2 regions of the Colwellia sp. BRX8-7 genome follow, and region 2 is predicted to be linked to the other one. Evidence: riboswitches for the same ligand, from Rfam matches in the RefSeq annotation. Region 2 holds a riboswitch; the other holds the start of a gene.
The links. A riboswitch is a leader RNA that binds a small molecule or an ion and turns the genes downstream of it on or off. The one in region 2 is predicted to bind thiamine pyrophosphate.
Positions count from the first base shown of each region.

Region 1: linked by a shared signal. The riboswitch ahead of thiC (phosphomethylpyrimidine synthase ThiC) and the one ahead of H4J57_RS04165 (TonB-dependent receptor) in region 2 are both predicted to bind thiamine pyrophosphate.

Region 1 covers NZ_JACGVP010000004.1:73,427-78,659, reverse strand. The annotation lists gene H4J57_RS05205 (tetratricopeptide repeat protein) at 1-363, opposite strand, end outside; gene H4J57_RS05200 (outer membrane beta-barrel protein) at 518-1,027, shown strand; gene H4J57_RS05195 (M1 family metallopeptidase) at 1,108-2,784, opposite strand; TPP riboswitch at 2,959-3,080, shown strand; gene thiC (phosphomethylpyrimidine synthase ThiC) at 3,186-5,147, shown strand; gene H4J57_RS05185 (FAD-dependent oxidoreductase) at 5,155-5,233, shown strand, end outside.
Region 2 covers NZ_JACGVP010000003.1:131,726-136,958, reverse strand. The annotation lists gene H4J57_RS04165 (TonB-dependent receptor) at 1-825, opposite strand, end outside; TPP riboswitch at 916-1,034, opposite strand; gene H4J57_RS04160 (single-stranded DNA-binding protein) at 1,154-1,804, shown strand; gene H4J57_RS04155 (SHOCT domain-containing protein) at 1,850-3,955, shown strand; gene H4J57_RS04150 (TVP38/TMEM64 family protein) at 3,967-4,635, shown strand; gene H4J57_RS04145 (thiol:disulfide interchange protein DsbA/DsbL) at 4,666-5,233, opposite strand, start outside.

The sequences.
Region 1 (5,233 bases), on a different contig from region 2:
GCCATGACTAAGTAAACACTTAGCATAATACATATAAAGAGTGACTTGAAAAGGGATCGGTAGGTCTTCGTCGTTTATCCAACGTTTTGTTTCTTGGTAAAGCTCATCACTGTGTTGCAAAATAAATAGCGAGGATAATTTGAATTGCATTAAGCTAAACCAGATGCGGCTTTTCGGCTGTACTTGGGTTAATTCAATATTAACTTTTTCTAGGCATGATGATGGCGAGCGCTGACATAGCTTTGCTGTGCTCTCACTTTTCATTGCATAACTTTTTGCAACCGGTAAGCAAAAAAACCACAATAATAGTGCTATAAGTCCAAGTAAATAAAGTTTTGAAGAGATAAAAAAATGTTTATTCATCGTTAAATATTGCCACTGATGTTATTAATTGCCAAGCGCCGGACTATAATTTATTAAAGATTATTGAACAAAAAATATCTTGGTGTTAAGCTCTGCGCGAAATCTTCACCTTAATTTAACCTAAAGTTAACCCAAATAAAATAAAGGATTTATTATGTTTAAGAAAACCGCTATTGCACTCACTCTTTTCAGTCTTTCCCTAACAGCCGTAGCTGCTGATTGGCAAGTGGGCGGTGGATTCGGTCAGTTATCTGATAGCTCTGATGGCGACGATATTTCTTTGAACTTTATCTATGGCTCAGTGGCATATAAAATTGAAAATTCAGCGAAAAATTTTTACTTGATGCCTGAACTTCGTCTCGGTTCTGGTGTTGGTGACGACTCACTTTACGGTGCTAAAATTGAAGTAGAAAGCTTACTCGCTTTGTCTTTGCGTGGTCAATACGACTTCAACAATCGCGCATATGTTTATGTAATGCCGTCTTATGCAAACTTAGACCTCAAAGCAAGCTACCGTGGCGAATCAGCGTCTGATGATTCATGGGAGTTTGGTTTCGGCGCTGGTGTTGGTTATAGCCTCAATAAAAAAGTGAGCGTTGAAGCTTCTTATGAAACGTATGACGGTACTAAATTACTTTCTGTTGGTTTTAAATACGCTTTTTAATCGCAATATTTAACTGACCGTTGACGTATAAGGAGAGCAATAAGCTCTCCTTTTTAATTTTATACCGTTAACTTTTAAAACTAATGACCTAAAACACTGAGTGTCGAAATATAAAAGTTAGCATCAACGGCTATATTTGGATTTTCCTGCTCAAGTTCAACAGTAGTCCAAGTTGCTGTTGGTGCCAGCCACTGTGTTTTACCTGCAATAGTGACGCGTAACGGCATATCAAACCCCTTAACCACGTTACCCCAACGAATTTTCATCACTTTATCTTTAATAAAATATTCGAAAGTGGGAATACGTATATCACGTAAATATTGATCAAAGACCTTACTTAAGTCGATACCTGATTGTGTGCTAATGTAGTTTTCAATATCTTGGGTAGTCACTGTTTGATGATAAAAAACCTTACCTAGTCCTCGGAGTATTTCTCGCCATTTTCTATCATTATTAATCACTTGGCGAATGGTATGCAGCATATTGCCACCTTTATCGTACATATCACCAGACCCACCGCGATTAGCATTATATTCGCCAATAATAGGGGATTGATTACCAATATTCATCCGTTGACCACGAACGTATTCAAAGGCTTGCTCTTTAGTGAAATGATACTCTAAAAATAGACTTTCTGAGTAGTTAGTAAAGCTCTCATGGATCCACATATCGGCAACATCTTTATTGGTGATGTTATTGGCAAACCACTCGTGACCTGATTCATGAACAATAATAAAATCAAATAATAATCCTGGGCCAGTACTACTTCTATCACGCCCTAAATAACCATTTTGATAACCATTACCATAAGTCACCGAACTTTGATGCTCCATCCCCAAATATGGTGCTTCCACCAGTTTATAACTGTCTTCATAAAACGGATAAGGACCAAACCAATGCTCGAACGCTTCAATGGTTCGTTTCGCTTCTTTAAACTGTTTTCTTGCTTTCGCTAAGTTTTCCCGTAAAACATAGTAGTCCATATCAAGCTGACCTTTTTCACCTTGATACTTTTCACCAAAATGAACATAGTCACCAATGTTAATATTGACCCCATAATTATTAATAGGATTCACAACTTGCCAATGATAAATTTTTGTTTTATCAATTTTATTGTGTTCAACTTTAATTAATCGACCATTAGACACATCCATTAAATGTTCTGGCACTTCAACGCTGATTAACACGCCATTGTTGGGCTCGTCGGCAGGATGATCTTTATTTGGCCACCAAATACTAGAGCCAATGCCTTGATTTGAAGTGGCAATAAAGTCGAGGCCATTACTGTCTTTCTTCCAAGTAATACCGCCATCCCATGGGGCGTTTTTTGCGGTAACGGGCTGTCCAGAGAAGTACATAGTTATCTTCTGCTCCGAGCCTATTTCTTGCTTACTGGCTGGGGTAATAAAATAAGAATAGCCATCTTGCTCTACTTCAAGCGCTTTACCATTTTGGTGTACTTTCTCAAGCTTCATTGGCGCCTGTAGTTCTATTTGTAAACGTTCACCTTTAGCTAACACCTTATAAGTCATGGTGTTTTCACCTGAAAAAAGCTTAGTTTCAGGGTCAACTTTTACATTAAGATGATAATGAATTAAATCCCACCACTTTCTTTCTGGTGTAATAGTACCCCGTAATTTTTCTTGGTGCGTTACTTTGCCACTTTCTTGTTGCCAATTACTCGCGCTAACATGCCCAGCAAAAACCATAGCGCAAACTAAGCCAGCAAGTGAAGTCGTTATCCGTTCTTTTATCATTGTTATTGTCCTAACACTCTCTCGTATACAATATACTAGCATTGTGTAATATAAATTGTGAACCCTAAAAAGGGTAAGATCTGTCAACGACTCACATCGTTATCTAAAAATTAATTATAACCAAATACAACATTATGATTGCGTATTTTGAAACTAATACGATAGAATCACCACAATTACTTGTCGGAGTGCTGAGATTATTTCTAAAGAAATATTCAAAGCTGAGATCGCGAAAGCGGGATCCGTAGAACCTGATCAGATTAATATCTGCGTAAGGGAACAAGGTAAAATAAAAGAGTTAAGGGATTAATTCGTCACTTTTTTATTTTTTCCTCACTCTACACTTCGTCTTTTTTATTCGTGCATTTATAACGAAATGCATATTATTAAAAGGCAAAAAAATGACCAAACCAGCTAACAAACTCACTCGCAGAGAACGTCGCGAACAAGCTGAAACATTCTTAAAAAACGTTTCTGATCAATCATTCCCAAATTCTAAAAAAGTTTATGTGCAAGGTAAAATTCACGATATCAAGGTAGGTATGCGCGAAATCACCTTGTCTGATACTTTATTAGCGGGTAATAAAGATAAGCCAACCTACGAAAAAAATGAACCTCTTTGCGTCTACGATACCTCAGGTTTTTATACCGATGAAAGTGTCGAAATAGACGTACACAAAGGTATTCCTCGCCTGCGTGAAAGTTGGATTGATAGTCGTGGTGATGTTGAGCTCTTAACATCAAATAGCTCTACTTATGCTCAACAACGTTTAGCTGACGATGGTGTTGACGCAATACGCTTTGAACACTTACCTAAAATGCGTGTCGCTAAAAAAGGTCAAAACGTTACCCAAATGCACTATGCTCGCCAAGGGATCATTACCCCTGAAATGGAATATATTGCCATTCGTGAAAATTTAAAACGTGAAGAGGTCAAAGATAAAACCTTACTACTACAACATAAAGGTCAGTCATTTGGCGCCAGTATTCCAGCGCAAATTACCGCAGAGTTTGTCCGTGATGAAGTCGCGCGTGGCCGAGCAATTATTCCGGTAAACATTAACCACCCAGAATGTGAGCCGATGATTATTGGTCGTAACTTTTTAATTAAAGTAAATGCCAATATTGGTAATTCGGCGGTGACCTCTTCCATTGAAGAAGAAGTAGAAAAACTGGTTTGGTCGACCAAGTGGGGCGCAGACACGGTAATGGATTTATCAACGGGTCGTAATATTCATGAAACCCGCGAATGGATCATGCGCAACTCGCCAGTGCCCATTGGTACGGTGCCTATCTATCAAGCGCTAGAAAAAGTAAATGGCGTGGCGGAAGATTTAACCTGGGAAATTTTCCGCGATACACTTATCGAACAAGCCGAGCAAGGTGTTGATTATTTTACCATTCATGCCGGTGTATTATTACGCTATGTTCCAATGACCGCTAAGCGTGTCACCGGTATTGTCTCACGTGGTGGTTCAATTATGGCGAAGTGGTGCTTAGCGCATCATAAAGAAAATTTTTTATACACCCACTTTGAAGATATTTGTGAAATATTAAAGCAATACGATGTCTCGTTTTCACTCGGCGACGGTTTACGCCCGGGCTCGGTTGCTGATGCCAACGATGAAGCACAATTTGCCGAATTACATACCTTAGGCGAATTAACTAAAATTGCTTGGCAGCATGATGTACAAACGATTATTGAAGGCCCCGGGCATGTGCCACTGCATATGATCAAAGCAAATATGGACGAGCAACTTAAACATTGTGGTGAAGCACCTTTTTATACGTTAGGTCCGTTAACGACTGATATTGCACCGGGTTATGACCATATTACTTCGGGTATTGGCGCCGCTAATATTGGTTGGTACGGTTGTGCCATGCTTTGTTATGTCACTCCTAAAGAACATTTAGGCTTACCCAATAAAGAAGATGTTAAAGAAGGTTTAATGACCTATAAAATTGCAGCCCATGCCGGCGATTTAGCAAAAGGTCATCCGGGGGCGCAAATTCGCGATAATGCGATGAGCAAAGCGCGCTTTGAATTTCGTTGGTACGATCAATTTAATATCGGTTTAGACCCTGAAAGAGCCAAGGCTTATCACGATGAAACCTTGCCACAAGAATCAGGTAAAGTTGCCCACTTCTGCTCTATGTGTGGGCCAAAATTCTGTTCGATGAAAATATCTCAGGAAGTACGTGATTATGCCGCGGGTCTTGAAGCCAGCAATAAAATAGAAATACAGTTACTTGACGAAGTCATTGTTTTAGATGCAACGCCAACCGATATTGCACAAGGCATGGCTGAAAAGTCGGCGGAATTTAAAGCGACCGGTAGTGAAATTTACCATCAGGTGAAATAGTCAGCCGATGACTATTTCTCAACAGTTCCCTAAACCTACTCAAATCTGTGCCAATATCGTTGTTATTGGCGCAGGATTAGTGGGTC
Region 2 (5,233 bases):
TTTTTGATTATCAACACCAGGGTTGTCCGTGATCGTATTAAAGCCGTTGTTATCTAATGTCCAAGGATCGAAACTATTATCGTTATCTGCAAATATATAAGTAAAATCAACACTTAAATCTTCTGTTGCCGTATATTGCAATTTGAACTTTCCAGAAAACTCGTCAATGCCATTAGTATCATCTCTATTTAGATAAAGATTGTCGCGATAACCGTTTTGTTGATGTTGCTCTAATGATATGCGGTAATTTAAGTCTTCGGTGACAGCACCAGAGCTATAACCGGCAACATTAATTAAGTCGTCATTGCCTAACGTTACTTTAAAACCATGCTCGGGTAATTCTGTTGCGTCTTTTGATTTTATGTAAATTAAACCCGCAAGCGCATTGGCACCAAAACGTGTACCTTGTGGACCTCTTAAGACTTCAACTTGTTGAACATCGTACATAGAAGCTGCCATGCCCAAGCCTGACAAATCGATATCGTCAACAATGAAACCCACTGATGAGTTTGGCGCACCGCGGTATTCAGAGCGTTCACCGACGCCTCTAATTTGTAAATATTTCGGACGAGATGTTCCACCAGAGAAATTTAAGTTGGCGACACCATTAATAACTTCTTCAAAATGTTGAATGCCCTGCTCAGCTATTTTTTGTTGGTCGATGATTGCAATACTAGTAGGAGCTTGCGCTAAAGATTGCTTATTAAAACTGGAAGTGACGGTTATACGCTCAATATCAGTTGATTCATTTGCTTGTGTGACGCTAGCAAAAGTCAATAAAGTCGTTGTTACCGCAATTGAAATAGGAGATTTTATAAAATTCATACTGGGCTCTTTTTGTGGCATGCAAGCAAAAAAGAGCAATAAGGCAAATACACCGTAAGTAAGCACTTACACAAAGTGTTTACGATAAATATTTAACATATTAACCATTCCTACGCCGGCATTATCCGTTTCAGGTATTAAGGGTAAAAATTCTCAGCAATACAAAAGCCTATTAACAACAGCTTTTTATTGCACCCCTTGGTTTGTTCGGCATACTAACAATTTTATCATCAAAGTACAGAAAAATTATGGTTATTTAATGTCATGTATTTGCTTAATTTGATGATTTTCAGTAAATTAGCACTATAGTTTTTTTTATTAAATTGCCATGACAAATCATCTAAGCCAAAATCATTTATGTTCAGTAACCTTATTAGGAAATTTAGTTGCTAAGCCTGATATTCGTTATCAAGCAAACCCGGTCCTTGCTGTAGCTGAGTTAGTATTAGCGACCCATAGCCGATGGTTTGACAAAACGAGCCAACAGTTTAAAGAATGGACGAGTTATCATACGGTTAAAGTTATTGGTGATATTGTTGATCGTTCACTTATTCACTCGCAAAAGGGTGATGTTATTTTAGTGCAAGGCTATTTACTTAATAGTAAAAAAGCTAACCGTGAAATATTACACGCCACTTATGCACAAACATTTGCAAAGGGTTACGCCCAATCAATAAACCAAGTGCATATGAGTGGTGAAATAAGCAGCGATATTGATTTAGTACTAACCGAGAATAATAAAGAATTAGTCGCGCTTAACTTAACCGTTAATAATTTAGTGTATTCGCCTATAACACAGCAAACCCAAAATATTTCTATCGAACGTTCGGTACATATCTGGGGCAAACAAGCACATTATATTAAAGATAAGGCCGAGCTAGGCGACCAATTAGTTGTCGACGGAAGATTAAGCTATCTCAATGATAGTAAAAAATCACAATTTATTGATTCACACCAAGTCATTTTATTGAAACATTAAAATGGATTACCTATAATTTTATAAAATTAGGATTGTTGGCAAAATATGGACGTTTTTCATTATATAAAAAAAATAACTACGCGATCACTTCCAATGTTGCTGGCTTTTTGCTGCCTATTAACGCCCTTAACAGCGATTGCTGAAGAAGTTCAACTCGAAGTTTTAGCGCAGCTGCCTAGCCTAAGTTCAACCAATAAAACAACCGTAATTGCATTACCTGTTAACAGTGAGAATAAGCAGCAATACTTAATTGCAGACGCTGCTGGCGAATTGTCTTTACTTAATAATGCCAAGCTCACTTTTTTAGCAAGCTTACCTTTAAATAATCATACTACCGATAAACAAGTTAAATTAACCGCGCTAACGTTTCACCCCAGTTTTTCGTTAGCAGATAAAACTGGCTTCCAAAGCTTTTTTACTGCACATATTGAGCCCGCTAAAATAAACAATAATGTTGCGCGATTAACGCTGTTAGCCGATCCCGTTGCATTGCCATTTGACGCTGTGATAACACAGTGGCAATACGACAACACAGCGGCAATTAAAATTGATGTGCAGAAACGCAGAGAAGTGCTGAGAATTGCGGTGCCAACTGCCACACATCAAATACAGAAAATTGCCTTTAATCCATATAATAAAGTATGGCACGATGATTATGGCTTAATGCTTGTTGCTTTGTCTGACAGTAACGCTAGCTCAGCCAACGCTAGCGAAGGCGCTTTATATTCTGGCGTTGTGTTACGCATTAATCCTGAGAAATTTGGCTTAAGAAATTATAGGGTGCCAAGTAGTAACCCTTTTATGAAAACAAACGACGTTAACAATGAGATTTTTATTTTAGGCGCTCAAAGCATTAGTTCTTTTTCGTGGTCAAAAAAACATTATGGCGCATTACTCGTAGAACATGACTACGATGGCGGTCACCAAGTTGTTGTTGCTGATAAAGGTGCTGACTGGCGAGACTCTTACCAAAATAACCTTGTTTTTCCGCTGAAATCTACTCAAGGAACTGATGGAAATATTTTCCCTTATTATGGGCGAAACTTAGAAGCGTCTGTAGGTAGTGTCTTATATCTTATTAACGATGCAAAAAATTGGCAACTTGCCCAATTGAATACCACGACGGTAAATAGTGAAGCTCAAAGTGGCGCTGCTGCATTACCTATTTTGTCTTTTAGTCGTGATGAGCTTTCTCCAAAAAATAAAGTGTCATTACTCTTTGATCACAACGGCGAACCCTTACTGTTAGATTTAACCAATAAACAATTATTATCAGTAAAGGCTATCCCGTTAAAAAGTGAGAATAGTAAGCGTATTCAGGTGGAGAATAAAAGTGATGAACAATCGGCGCCACTCAACAATAGCGCTTATGGCAAACTACTGCTTACCCTGTTTATATTGGTGGTTGCGGTGGTGTTTTATCGAGTACGACTAAAAACGGTCAATCAAAAAGCAAAATTAAGAGGTATGTTTGCACGCTTTGAACTCGATACTAGCCAAACCACCGTATCGTTTTACAAGCGCCATCAGTCAGAAATAGACAGTCAATTGGCTATTGCCGATATTGTTAAAAGTGAAATTTGGGTAAACGATAGCAACGTCAGTATTATTAATGAGGATATTGACCATGGTTACAATGAGCAATGCGAGAACAAACTGCGCTTGTCATTTAATCAAGCGCATCGCCATAAGCTTATTAATGATGAAACTCGACAAGTCCTGCTTTATTTAACCGATAAAAACGCTAAAACATATGTTGTATGCTTATATTTTAGAAAAGGTAACCAGCGTCTAACCAAAGCTAAATATTTTGATATTTTAGAGTCATTAATTGATTGGAGTTGGCTTATTGCCAGCCAGCTGAATCCAGAAGCAACAACGGTACGACCGCTGAAAGTAACCATAGTTAAGAGCGCGATAAAAAAAGTTTTTAAGAAAAAAAAGGCCGAGCCTGAAAGCATTGATGCATCCGTAATAAAAGACCCCCTACCTAGTAAGCAAACCGCAGCTGTATTGCACGACATCGTTGTTCATGATTCCGAATTAATAAGTTCGCTAGACAAGCTTGTTGATTTAAAGCAACAAGGTTTTTTAACCGATGAAGAGTTTAGTTTAGCTAAAGCGAAAATTTTATCAGATATGATTGTTTAATATGGATATAGATGCTGAGCAAACAAACTAAAACACTTTTTTTAATGACCACATTAATTAGTATTGCCATTCTTTTTAGCGTGTTATTTTCTTTAGATGTATTGAAAAACAACAACCTACAGCCACTACTTGACCAGTTTATTCCTCAAGGATATCTGGGGGTGTTAATGGTTTTAAGCCTATTGGCATTACTGACCAGTATCGGTTTACCCAGGCAAGTCGCTGCTTTTTCTTGTGGTTACATCTTTGGCATTGTTTATGGGACGTTGCTGGCCACTTTAGCGGCAACACTCGGTTGCATGCTAACGTTATTTATCGCAAAAACCTTTTTTAGACAAAGAGTGCTTGACGCTTACCCCGACAAAGTAATGGTGTTGTCTGCTTTTTTCTCAACGGACACCTTCAGCAAAGCTCTAGTTATTCGTTTGTTACCTGCGGGCTCAAACTTTTTAACCAACATATTGGCAGGCATGGCTAAGGTAAAGTTTGTCCCCTATGTTACAGGCACTTGTGTTGGCTTTATTCCACAGATGTTGATATTTTCATTACTGGGCGCAGGTATTAAAGTTGGTGAGGAACAGCAAATATTACTGAGTTTATCTTTACTGGTTGTTGCGTTAATTTTTGGCTATTTATTGTATAAAAAAGAAAAAAAACGCAATAAAAAAGGAGCTGTTTAGCTCCTTTTTTATTATCTTGCTAACGGTTATTTAGTTGAGTGTTAACAAATACTTCACTAAGTTATTATAGTCAGCTTCAAAGTTTTTTTTGTCTAAACCTGCATTTTCAATTTTGTAGCGGCCATTAACAATAACGGCTGGCACACCAGTTAAACCACCACTTTTTGCGTAGTAGGTTTGCTTTTTCTTCATTTGTTTTACTTGGCTATTTACACCAAAGCTTTTCATTAATTTGTCAAACTTTTCGCCGTCAGCGCCATTCAAAACAAAAACATTACGAATATCTTTTTCAGAAGTAAAGACTGCGCGCTGCACATGAATATAATTAAAAAGTGCGCCCATTAGCTTACTTTCCATGTCCATTTGCTCGGCAACAACTACCGCTTTACTTAACGTTTCCTGCATAACTTGAGAAGCGCCACGTAAAAAATCAACGTGATTGAATTCAAATTTAACCCCTGCTGGTAACTGCTTTTTAACGCTAGTCATGAAAGGTGAAAACTTGAAACAATGTGGACAGTAAAATGAAAAGAATTCACGTACTTCAGGCTTTTTGGTCGCCTGTTCGCTCACGATCGTGTAATGCGTACCTTCTTGA